3 regions of the Comamonas sp. E6 genome follow, and region 1 is predicted to be linked to each of the others. Evidence: predicted binding sites of a transcription regulator. Region 1 holds the regulator's gene; each other region holds the start of a gene.
The links. The regulator LexA, encoded in region 1, represses DNA repair genes until DNA is damaged. The targets are predictions, from matches to a motif close to ACTGTATNNNNATACAGT.

Region 1 (3,274 bases):
CGCGCCATCAGCGGCACAGGCAGCGTGGAAGAAATCACCGAACGCGCTCTGGCCGCTCTGGCTTCCTGATCGCCCTGATCACTCGCTCATGGAGCCTTGCCGACTTTCGCGGCCAGGCATCTCTGGGAAAAAAAGGCTGGTGTCTTCACCGGCCTTTTTTGTTTTTGAAGCTCGCGCTCCCGGCCTTCAGGCTGGCATCAGCCCGGTGCAGGAAAGCTCCACCAAGGATGGCGTTGCAGCCATCAATATTCATAGCTGCCTACGCCTAAATTCATTAGATTTCAAACCAAAACACCATAAATACTCTTTATTAACACAGACCAGCAGCTCTCATAATAAGAGCATCAACCCAATTCGCGAGGCCAGCCCATCAGCTCCAGCATCAGGCTGATTCTGGCCTTGGCCGCCGGCAGGCTGCTCACACGGCCATCCCCCGCTCTCTCGGCCTGCACCACCTGCCCCTCCTCGCACCGGGTCGTGATGCGCAAAGCCATGCCTTGCGCCTGCGCCCAGTCCAGGGCTGCCCCCAATGCCTGATGGACCGTGCCATTTCCCGTGCCGACCACCACCACGGCACGCACGCCTGCCGCATACCAGGCCTGCATCACCGCCAGCGCTACGGCACTGTTGCAGCCCGCATGGCTGTGCAGCAACTCCACCTGGGGCCATTGACCTGCGGGCGGTAAAGCGATTGCAGGCAAGCCAGCCGCAGCAGCCCTAGGCAGCCCGCCCGTTGCCCAGCGCACCCGTCCCTCTTCCACCCAGCCCTGCGGGCCGGTGCCACTGCCATCAAAGGCATCCACACGGTAGGGATGCACCTTGCGCACCTGGCGCGCACTGAACACCCGGCCCGCCACCACGGCAAGCACACCGCGGCCCGCAGCCTGCATGTCGGCCGCACAGGCCACGGCATCGCGCAGATTGCCGGGGCCATCGGCCGAGATGGCTGTGGCCGGGCGCATGGCACAGGTCAACACCACGGGCTTTGCCGGGTGCAGAACGCATTGCAGAAACCAGGCGGTTTCCTCCAGCGTGTCCGTGCCGTGGGTAATGACGATGCCGCTCACATCATCACGCGCGAGCAACTCGGCACATCGCAGTGCGAGTGCATGCCAGGTCGCGTGATCCATATCCTTGCTGTCCAGCTGCGCCAGCTGCTCCGTCTGCAGCGACGCAGCAGCAACGCGTTCCAGGTCCGGCACGGCCTGCAGCAGCTGGGCCACGCCCAACTGGGCCGCACGGTAGCCCACACTGGTGCCAGCCTGCTCGGCGACACCGGCAATCGTGCCACCGGTGCCCAGGATGACGATATTTTTGTCACGTTCCACTTGCAGTCCTCTTCAAACTGATTAAAAATACAGGTACTGGATGAACACACAGTATTCATCATCGATCGATCAAGGAATGCCCATGGACCACCCCAAGCTCACTCCCCGCCAGCAGCAGATTCTGGACCTCATCCAGTCCAGCATCGCTCGCACGGGTGCGCCCCCTACCCGGGCCGAGATTGCCAGCACCTTCGGCTTCAAGTCGGCCAATGCTGCAGAAGAGCATTTGCAGGCACTGGCCCGCAAGGGCGTCATAGATCTGGTCAGCGGCACATCGCGCGGCATTCGCCTGCGCGCCGATACCGTGCGCACCATCAATGCGGCACGCGGCACCAGCTTTGCGCTGCCGCTCACGGCCCTGGCCCCGCTAGTGCTTCCTCTGGTCGGCCGCGTCGCTGCCGGCTCGCCTATTCTGGCCCAGGAACATATCGATCAGAGCTATTCGGTCGAGCCCAGCCTGTTTGCCGCCAAGCCCGACTACCTGCTCAAGGTCCGCGGCATGTCCATGCGTGACGCGGGCATCATGGACGGCGACCTGCTGGCGGTACAGGCTACGCATGAAGCGCGCAACGGCCAGATTGTGGTGGCCCGCCTCGGTGACGACGTGACCGTCAAGCGCTTCAAGCGCACGCCTCAAGGCATCGAGCTGCTACCCGAGAACCCCGACTACAAGATCATTCACGTCGATCCTGAAGAGCCATTCGCCATCGAAGGCCTGGCCGTAGGCCTTATCCGCAACAGCATGTTCATGTAACGGGCAGACGGCGTCCCTCCGTCCATGCAGCGGAGGCACCGAGCCTCTTTCCCTCTCAAGCCCAGGTGGTAGGCGCGAAGCCGTTGAGCTTCTCCCTGGGCGGAGCTTTGCCTGAAGAACGCAATCCTGCCTTTATCCATGCCGCAAGGTCATCAAAGGAGTTGCCAAATGGGATTCGCCACATCACTGCAGTCTTTGACACGCCGGACCCTGAAAAGCCTGTCGTCCATGCAATCTTTCCCCCCGGACTTGCGGTGCGGCGAGGACGGCGCAGCCGCCACGCAGCCTGCTTCCCTCAATGCCCGTGGGCCGAAGGCAACGCGGATCGGCATTCCTTTCATGCGCGCCAACCGCAGCTGCGGCCGTCTCGCCGGCCATGCGCTTCGCATTCAGTCCGTTGCAGCCGCCCAGCTACATGTGCCGATGACCGCCGAACCTGCGCAGGTCGGCGCTCCGCGACTGCTCAAGATCGTGCAGCGTGAGCCGCACAGTCAGCCCGAATGCCTGCTGATCTCGGGCCGCATGGCCGATGTCTGCGCAGCGCTGGAGCGTATGGCACTTCATGAGCAAACAGCCCCGCAAGTCTGAAAGCACAGTGAGGTTTGACGGCCTGCACTTATGCGGCCCCGAGCCCGACCCGCAATAGGCCTGCAGGCGGAGCAACAAAGCTTCCATATGCATCCAACAGGAAGCCATTTCAGCGCTCTTGGCCCATTGGCTGGCAGATATGACGCCAGACGACTCTGCCAGCAGTGCATAGGCGAAAAACTCGATATCGCCAAAGCAGACCCTCTGCCTTGGCGCCGAACGATCTGGATCGCCATGTAAATTTTTTACTGATGCTCTGCAGGAGCCTGTCCGCCGAAACGCATTTCGCACAAGCCTCGCAGCCTTCTAAACTCCTTGTCAGGCGCGAATATGCGTCAGAGCGGATACCCGGATCAGGGTATTGCGGCACCTCTTCGACAGTGGAAACATTCATATACACATGTCAACGAGGGCGTCTTATGAGTGCCTACCGCAAGCTCTTGCAGCACATACAGGCCAAAGACGCCAATGGGAACCTGCGCCTGATTCTGGTCTATCAGAGCTTTGATGAGGTCGACATGCCGCATGGCGTCTCCATACGCCCGTCTGCCATTTACTTTGAAACTGCCGATCACCAGGAGGTCAACTGGCTCAATCCACAGCA
Region 2 (3,274 bases), on a different contig from region 1:
GGCCCAGCTCGCGCGCCGACAGCTCCACCATCTTGCCGTCTATGGTGGCGACCCGGCCGGTCTGGTCATAGACCAGCGGGCCATGCTTGATGGTGGAGCTGGCGCCGCCCATGCCGCGACGCGTGAGGGCGCGCACGCGCGCTTCCAGCTCGGACAGCGCAAACGGCTTGGCCATGTAGTCGTCCGCACCATAGTCCAGGCCCTGTACGCGCTCTTCGATCGAATCGGCGGCCGTGAGAATCAGCACCGGCAGCGCATCGCCGCGCCCGCGCAGGCGCTTGAGCACTTCCAGGCCGTGCACCTTTGGCAGGCCCAGATCGAGAATCAGCAAATCGAATTCGCTGCTGGTCAGCAAGGCGGTATCGGCCTCGCTGCCGTTGGCCACATGGCTGACGACGGCACCCGAGCTGCGCAGCGTGCGCAGCAGGCCATCCGCCAGCACCTGGTCGTCTTCGGCAATCAGTATGCGCATGTGTGTCTCCTGCTTGTTATGTGTGCCTGTTTGCACTTTTGCTGCCATTGTAGGGATGGCTCATGGCCGTTCGGGGCAATTCTCGACAGCCGCTCATAGGCGTCAAGAAGGCGTCAATACAGAATCTCAGTAGCCTTCGGCATAGGCTTCCAGGCCCAGCGCGACCACGGTGGCCACATCCGCGCCCACGGCTTCGCGAAATTCGGCCTCGGCCTGGCTTACGGCGTCGTGAAAAGCCTGCAGCCAGGCCAGACCCGCATCGGTGAAGCGCACGCGCCTGGCGCGCGCATCATGCGGGTCGGCCTCGCGCGTGACCAATCCCCAGGCTTCGCACTGCGCCACCAGATCGGCCATGGCCTGCTTGGTCATGCCGGCCTTGTCGGCCAGATCGGTGAGCCGGTCGCCAGCCAGCGACAGATGGCGCGTGATGTGGATATGGGCCGCTCCTACCTTGTCGCGCGCCGCCAGATTGGATAGCGCCAGCGGCACCTCCACTGCACGCGCCATGAGCTGCAGCACGCGCGCATCGAAGCGGCGCATGGCATGGCCCAGCAAACGGCCCAGATGGGTCTGGCGCCAGGCATCGGCGGGCGGGGTGACAGGGGCGATTTCTGACATGGATAAATAGTAAGGCAAACTGACTAAATATTTAAATAAATCTGCAGTATCCGCATCTAAACTACTGTTCAAGCATCCAGCCTGAATGCAAAAACAGGACTGGCCACAGACAGTCATTCACCTACTTCGGAGCCTGATATGAACGCCATCGCCAAGACCAACGACGCCAACAGCGAAAAAGCCAAAGCCCTGGCTGCAGCCCTGGCCCAGATCGAAAAGCAGTTCGGCAAGGGCACCATCATGAAGCTCGGTGAAGGTGAGGCCATCGAAGACATTCAGGTCGTTTCCACCGGCTCTCTGGGTCTGGACATCGCGCTGGGCGTAGGTGGTCTGCCCCGTGGCCGCGTGATCGAAATCTACGGTCCCGAATCCTCGGGCAAGACCACGCTGACGCTGCAGGTCATTGCCGAGATGCAAAAGCAGGGCGGCACCTGCGCCTTTATCGACGCCGAACATGCGCTGGACACCAGCTACGCCCAGAAGCTGGGCGTGAACCTCAGCGACGTGCTGATCAGCCAGCCCGACACCGGTGAGCAGGCTCTGGAAATCTGCGACAGTCTGGTGCGTTCGGGTGCCGTTGACCTGATCGTCATCGACTCGGTGGCCGCATTGACGCCCAAGGCCGAAATCGAAGGCGAGATGGGCGATGCCCTGCCCGGCCTGCAGGCCCGTCTGATGAGCCAGGCCCTGCGCAAGCTGACGGCCACCATCAAGAAGACCAACTGCATGGTCATCTTCATCAACCAGATCCGCATGAAGATCGGCGTGATGTTCGGCTCGCCCGAGACCACCACCGGCGGCAATGCGCTGAAGTTCTATGCCTCCGTGCGTCTGGATATCCGCCGCACCGGCACCATCAAGAAGGGCGACGAGGCCATCGGCAACGAAACCAAGGTCAAGGTCGTGAAGAACAAGGTCTCGCCCCCCTTCAAGACTGCAGAGTTCGACATTCTGTTTGGCGAAGGCATCAGCCGCGAAGGCGAGATCCTGGACATGGGCGTGAATGCCAAGATTCTGGAAAAGAGCGGTGCCTGGTATGCCTACAACGGCGAAAAAATCGGCCAGGGCCGCGACAACTCGCGTGAATTCCTGCGCGAGAACCCCGCGCTGGCCATTGAGATCGAAAACAAGGTTCGCGAAAGCCTGGGCATCAAGCTGCTGCCCGTGGACGGTGCTGCGGCTGCCGAAGCCAAGCCTGCCAAGGGCGGCAAGGGCAAGGTGGACAAGGACGGCGTGATTGAAGGTTGATTCAGTCACCCTGAGGCGCCATGCGCCTTTCGCGAAAGGGGACTACATCCTCGCTGCGGGTGCGGCCCCTGCTTGATGTCCCTGGCTTGGTGAGCGCCAGTGTTTGAGTGCGGGCCTCATTGCTCAAAAGGTTTGCCATCTTTGCGCAGGTTCGTCCTGCGCCTTTTTGTTTCTGGAGATGCGTCGTGAGCTTTGCCAAACTTTCACTCAAGGGCCGCGCCCTCAAGCTGCTGGCGCAGCGCGAGCATTCGCGGCTGGAGCTGCAGCGCAAGCTGGCCGCCCATGTGGAGGAGGGCGACGATCTGAATGCCGTGCTCGACGAGCTGGAGCAGCGGGGCTTCATCAGCGTGGAGCGCGTGGTCGAGTCTGTCTTGCGCAGCAAGGCCGGCCGTTATGGCGCAGCGCGTCTGGTGCATGATCTGCGCAGCAAGGGGCTTGATGACGAGACCGTGCGCCAGGCGGGCGAGCAGCTGCGCGGCAGCGAGCTGCAGCGCGCGCGCGAGCTGTGGTGCAAGCGTTTTGGCAGCGTGCCCGTCGACCTCAAGGAAAAGGCCAGGCAGTTGCGCTTTCTGGCGTCGCGCGGCTTTTCGTCCAGCGTGGCTTCACGCGTGCTGCGCGATGCCCCATACTCCCCTGCACCCGACAGCGAGGACGAGGACTGAGGCGGCCACCCGGTCCCCGCCCGCCTGCGGCGGAAACAGCTTCTTACACCGGAGGGACCCACGTGCTGACTGCTTCGCAACCCCCTGATTCCCCATCCGCCCTGCGCGTGGGCCTGAGTGCCGGCAAATCGCTGCTGGGCGGCCTGATGCTGGGTGCCTTGCTGGCCCTGGTGCTGGGCTGCGGCGCGGCCGTGTTCTATTTTTCCCGCCTGATGGCCGATCCCGGCCAGGGCATTCATGCCTCGGCCCATACCGGCATCTACGGCGCCGTGAT
Region 3 (3,274 bases), on a different contig from region 1:
GTCTGGTGCTGATTGCCAACAAGGACTTCCCGGCCAGTAATCTGCAGCAACTCGGCGACTACGGCAAAAAGCAGGCCGACGGACTGGACTTTGCCTCGTATGCCACGGGCATGCGCGGCCATACCTCGGGCATGCTGCTGGGGCAGTTGCTCAATATCAAGATGAAGCACCTGGGCTACAAGGGCTCCCCTCCGGCGCTCAGTGACCTGATGGGCGGCCATGTGCCGCTGATGATGGACGGGCTCACCACGGCCCTGCCGCTGATCAAGGCCGGCAAGGTCAAGCCGCTGGCCGTGAACTACCCCACGCGCATGGTGCAACTGCCCGATGTGCCCACCTTCAAGGAACTGGGCTACCCGCAACTTTCCGAGGTGAGCTGGTTCGGCGTCTGGTCGCGCCCGGATATCCCCGCCGATGTGCAGGCCAAGGTCAGAGAGATCGCGCTGCAGTATTTCAAGCAGCCCCAGCTCGAAGCCAGGCTCAGGGACATGGGCATGGAGTCGGGCACCGACGCGACCCCGGAAGCACTTATGAGCGAACTGCAGAAGGCCTATCAGCGCCAGCAGGCCTTGCTCAAGTCCATTGATTACCAAGCTCAGTAGTCAGTTCAGGTGTCCAAAAGGCCGGAGTCACGCCAGATTCCGGCTTCTTGCAACCGGGCAGCTGCAGCTCGCTGCGTCGACCCGTTCCGAGTCGGCACGCAACGGGCTGAGACAAAACATCAGAAAAGACTTTGCTGCGGCGACAGCAAGGAATGATGGTACTGATCGCAGTCCAGTTGCACACGCTCACGATTCAGCCCAAGCTTGCGGCAGGCCAGTGCAAAGCGTTGCGCCAGCATATCGGCCCAGGCGCCCGTTCCCTTCATGCGCTGGCCAAACCTGCTGTTGTAGACCTTGCCGTCGGCTCTGCCCGCTTCGCTGATCCCATGCAGATCCCGCACACGCTCCATCACGCGTTGGGCGCGCTCGGGATAGTGCAGCATCAGCCATTCATTGAACAGCGGAGCCACTTCCCACGGCAGACGCAGTACTGCATAAAAAGCCTGTCTTGCACCGGCCTCGCTGGCTGCAGCCAGCACCTGCTCCATATCGTCGTTCAGGAACGGAATCTGCGGTGCCAGGCTGACGCCTACGGGTATGCCTGCCTCGCTCAGGGTCCGAATCATGCGCAGCCGTCGATGCGGCGCAGCTGCGCGTGGTTCCAGCTGCCGGGCCAGCTCGGGCTGCAAGGTGGTCAGCGTCACATAAACGGCCACCAGATGCTGCTGTGCCAGCGGCACCAGCAAATCAAGGTCGCGCTCGATGCCGCTGCCCTTGGTGACGATGGAAAACGGATGCCTGGCCTGCGCCAGGACCTCTATCACGCGGCGCGTCAACCCGACTTCGCGCTCCACAGGCTGGTAGCAGTCCGTGACCGAGCCGAGCATGATGGGGGCCGCCACATGGCTGGGCCGGGATAACTCGGTGAGCAGCACCTCGGGCAGGTTCTGCTTGGCAATCAGCCGGGTTTCGAAATCCAGACCCGGCGAATAGCCCAGATAGCCATGCGTGGGCCGGGCATAGCAATAGATGCATCCGTGCTCGCATCCTCTATAGGGATTAAGCCCCAGATGAAAAGGCAGATCGGGCGATTCATGGCGGCTCAGGGCTGATTTGGCCCGCTCCCACTCCAGATGGGTGCACCAGGTCTTGACCTCCTCACCCTCTTCGCTTCCTTCATCCTGTTCGGACTTGCCCCAGCCGTCATCGAAACCCTGGCGCAGCTCCCGTGCAAACCGGTGCGTGATCTGGCTGGCAGCCCCTCGCCCCTTGATGAGCCGCACCGGCACATCGGTCCGAATGGATTCCAGTCCAGAGGATGAGGCAAGTTTCTTCATAAAACAACTGTACATAAATACAGTTATTCATTGCAAGAAATGGGCACTGACCATGGCTGCATCCCGGTCAATACGGTGAGGGTTGAGTGAGTCAGATCTGGATAGAAAATGACTGCGCCCATTGTTCTACAGGCTTAGCACGCTCCATTAACTAGAGCAAGTTCAAAGTCAATCCGCACTCAGTGAGTGCGAGATGGCTTGGCAGTTTGCGATTCAGCGCCGACAATCCCTTCAATGCACCAAGTTGGTGCCTTTCACTGAATGCCTTGGCCCGGACAACACCGTTGCCCGGGCTTTTGTCCGTTTGCGCAACGCCAAAGCGCCAACCACACCATCTCGCAAGGGAGTTACTACATGGAGCGCAAGCCCAATATCACTCTGTCCTCCTTGGACCTGGATCGCATTGAATCGCTGCTGGAAAAGAACAACAGCCAGTTCCCCGGCCGTGATGCACTGGAGGCGGAGCTGGACCGCGCGGATGTACTCGACCCCGCAGAAATACCCGCCAACGTGGTGACGATGAACTCCACCGTGCGCTTCACCATTCTCGAGATCGCCAAGACCAATACGCTGACACTGGTCTACCCCAAGGATATGGATGGCAGCGCCGACAAGGTCTCCATCTTTGCGCCAGTAGGCATCGCCCTGCTGGGCCTGTCGGTGGGCGATGAGTTCAAGATGCCCAGCCCTACCGGTCAGGTAACCGTGCGCGTGGATGCCATCGAGTTCCAGCCCGAAAGCGCGGGCGAGCTCCATCGCTGAACCGGCTCACCCAACAAAAAAGCAGCTCACCGGAGCTGCTTTTTTTGTTGTCTGGATCAGACTCAGCGCAAGCCGGCCAGCATGGTGGTCAGCAGACCCGCGCCAATCAAGCCTGCCTGCCAGCGCAGGGCCTGACTCCATGACGAAACATGGCGCTCCACCAGTTGATACAGCGCGTAGCCGGCAGTCAGTGAAAGCACAAAGGCAAACGGGATGCCCACCACGGCGGCTGTGACCGAACCATGCCAGAAATGGTTGACCACTGCGTTGACCAGCAGGCAGATGGAAAAGTGAATCAGGAATACCGAGTAGGAAATCTCTCCCAGGCGACGCAGCGGCGCAAAACCCTGCCAGCGGGCAATGACCTCGGTACGCATGCAAACGATCAGCAGCATCGCGGTCACGCCGGCGAGAAAAATGCGGTCGCGCCACTCATAGACCAGCGCGCCGATGATCAGAGCAGCAATCAGCAGGCCCCAGCTCCAGGCCGTCAGGCGCTTGTCTGCCGCCACTGCCCAGAAGGCCATCATGCCGATGCCATAGGCACCCATGAAATAAATCGCCCAGACATCCAGGTCTGCATCAAGATTGAAGCTCAGCAACGAAGCTGCCGTCCCCACAACCACCAGCCCC

Region 2: a site for LexA is predicted at 1,154-1,171, ahead of recA (recombinase RecA). Genes of this name have one in related genera too.
Region 3: a site for LexA is predicted at 1,886-1,903, ahead of CSE6_RS17825 (PA0069 family radical SAM protein). Genes of this name have one in related genera too.

The regions. Positions count from the first base shown of each region.
Region 1 is NZ_BBXH01000009.1:71,560-74,833, forward strand. It holds gene adk (adenylate kinase) at 1-69, shown strand, start outside; gene CSE6_RS08540 (asparaginase) at 345-1,328, opposite strand; gene lexA (transcriptional repressor LexA) at 1,411-2,082, shown strand; gene CSE6_RS08550 (hypothetical protein) at 2,311-2,670, shown strand; gene CSE6_RS08555 (hypothetical protein) at 3,090-3,274, shown strand, end outside.
Region 2 is NZ_BBXH01000007.1:245,919-249,192, reverse strand. It holds gene CSE6_RS05455 (response regulator transcription factor) at 1-472, opposite strand, end outside; gene CSE6_RS05450 (MarR family winged helix-turn-helix transcriptional regulator) at 599-1,090, opposite strand; gene recA (recombinase RecA) at 1,229-2,338, shown strand; gene recX (recombination regulator RecX) at 2,524-3,000, shown strand; gene CSE6_RS05435 (hypothetical protein) at 3,063-3,274, shown strand, end outside.
Region 3 is NZ_BBXH01000020.1:18,113-21,386, reverse strand. It holds gene CSE6_RS17830 (tripartite tricarboxylate transporter substrate binding protein) at 1-602, shown strand, start outside; gene CSE6_RS17825 (PA0069 family radical SAM protein) at 722-1,879, opposite strand; gene rnk (nucleoside diphosphate kinase regulator) at 2,234-2,641, shown strand; gene CSE6_RS17815 (acyltransferase) at 2,704-3,274, opposite strand, start outside.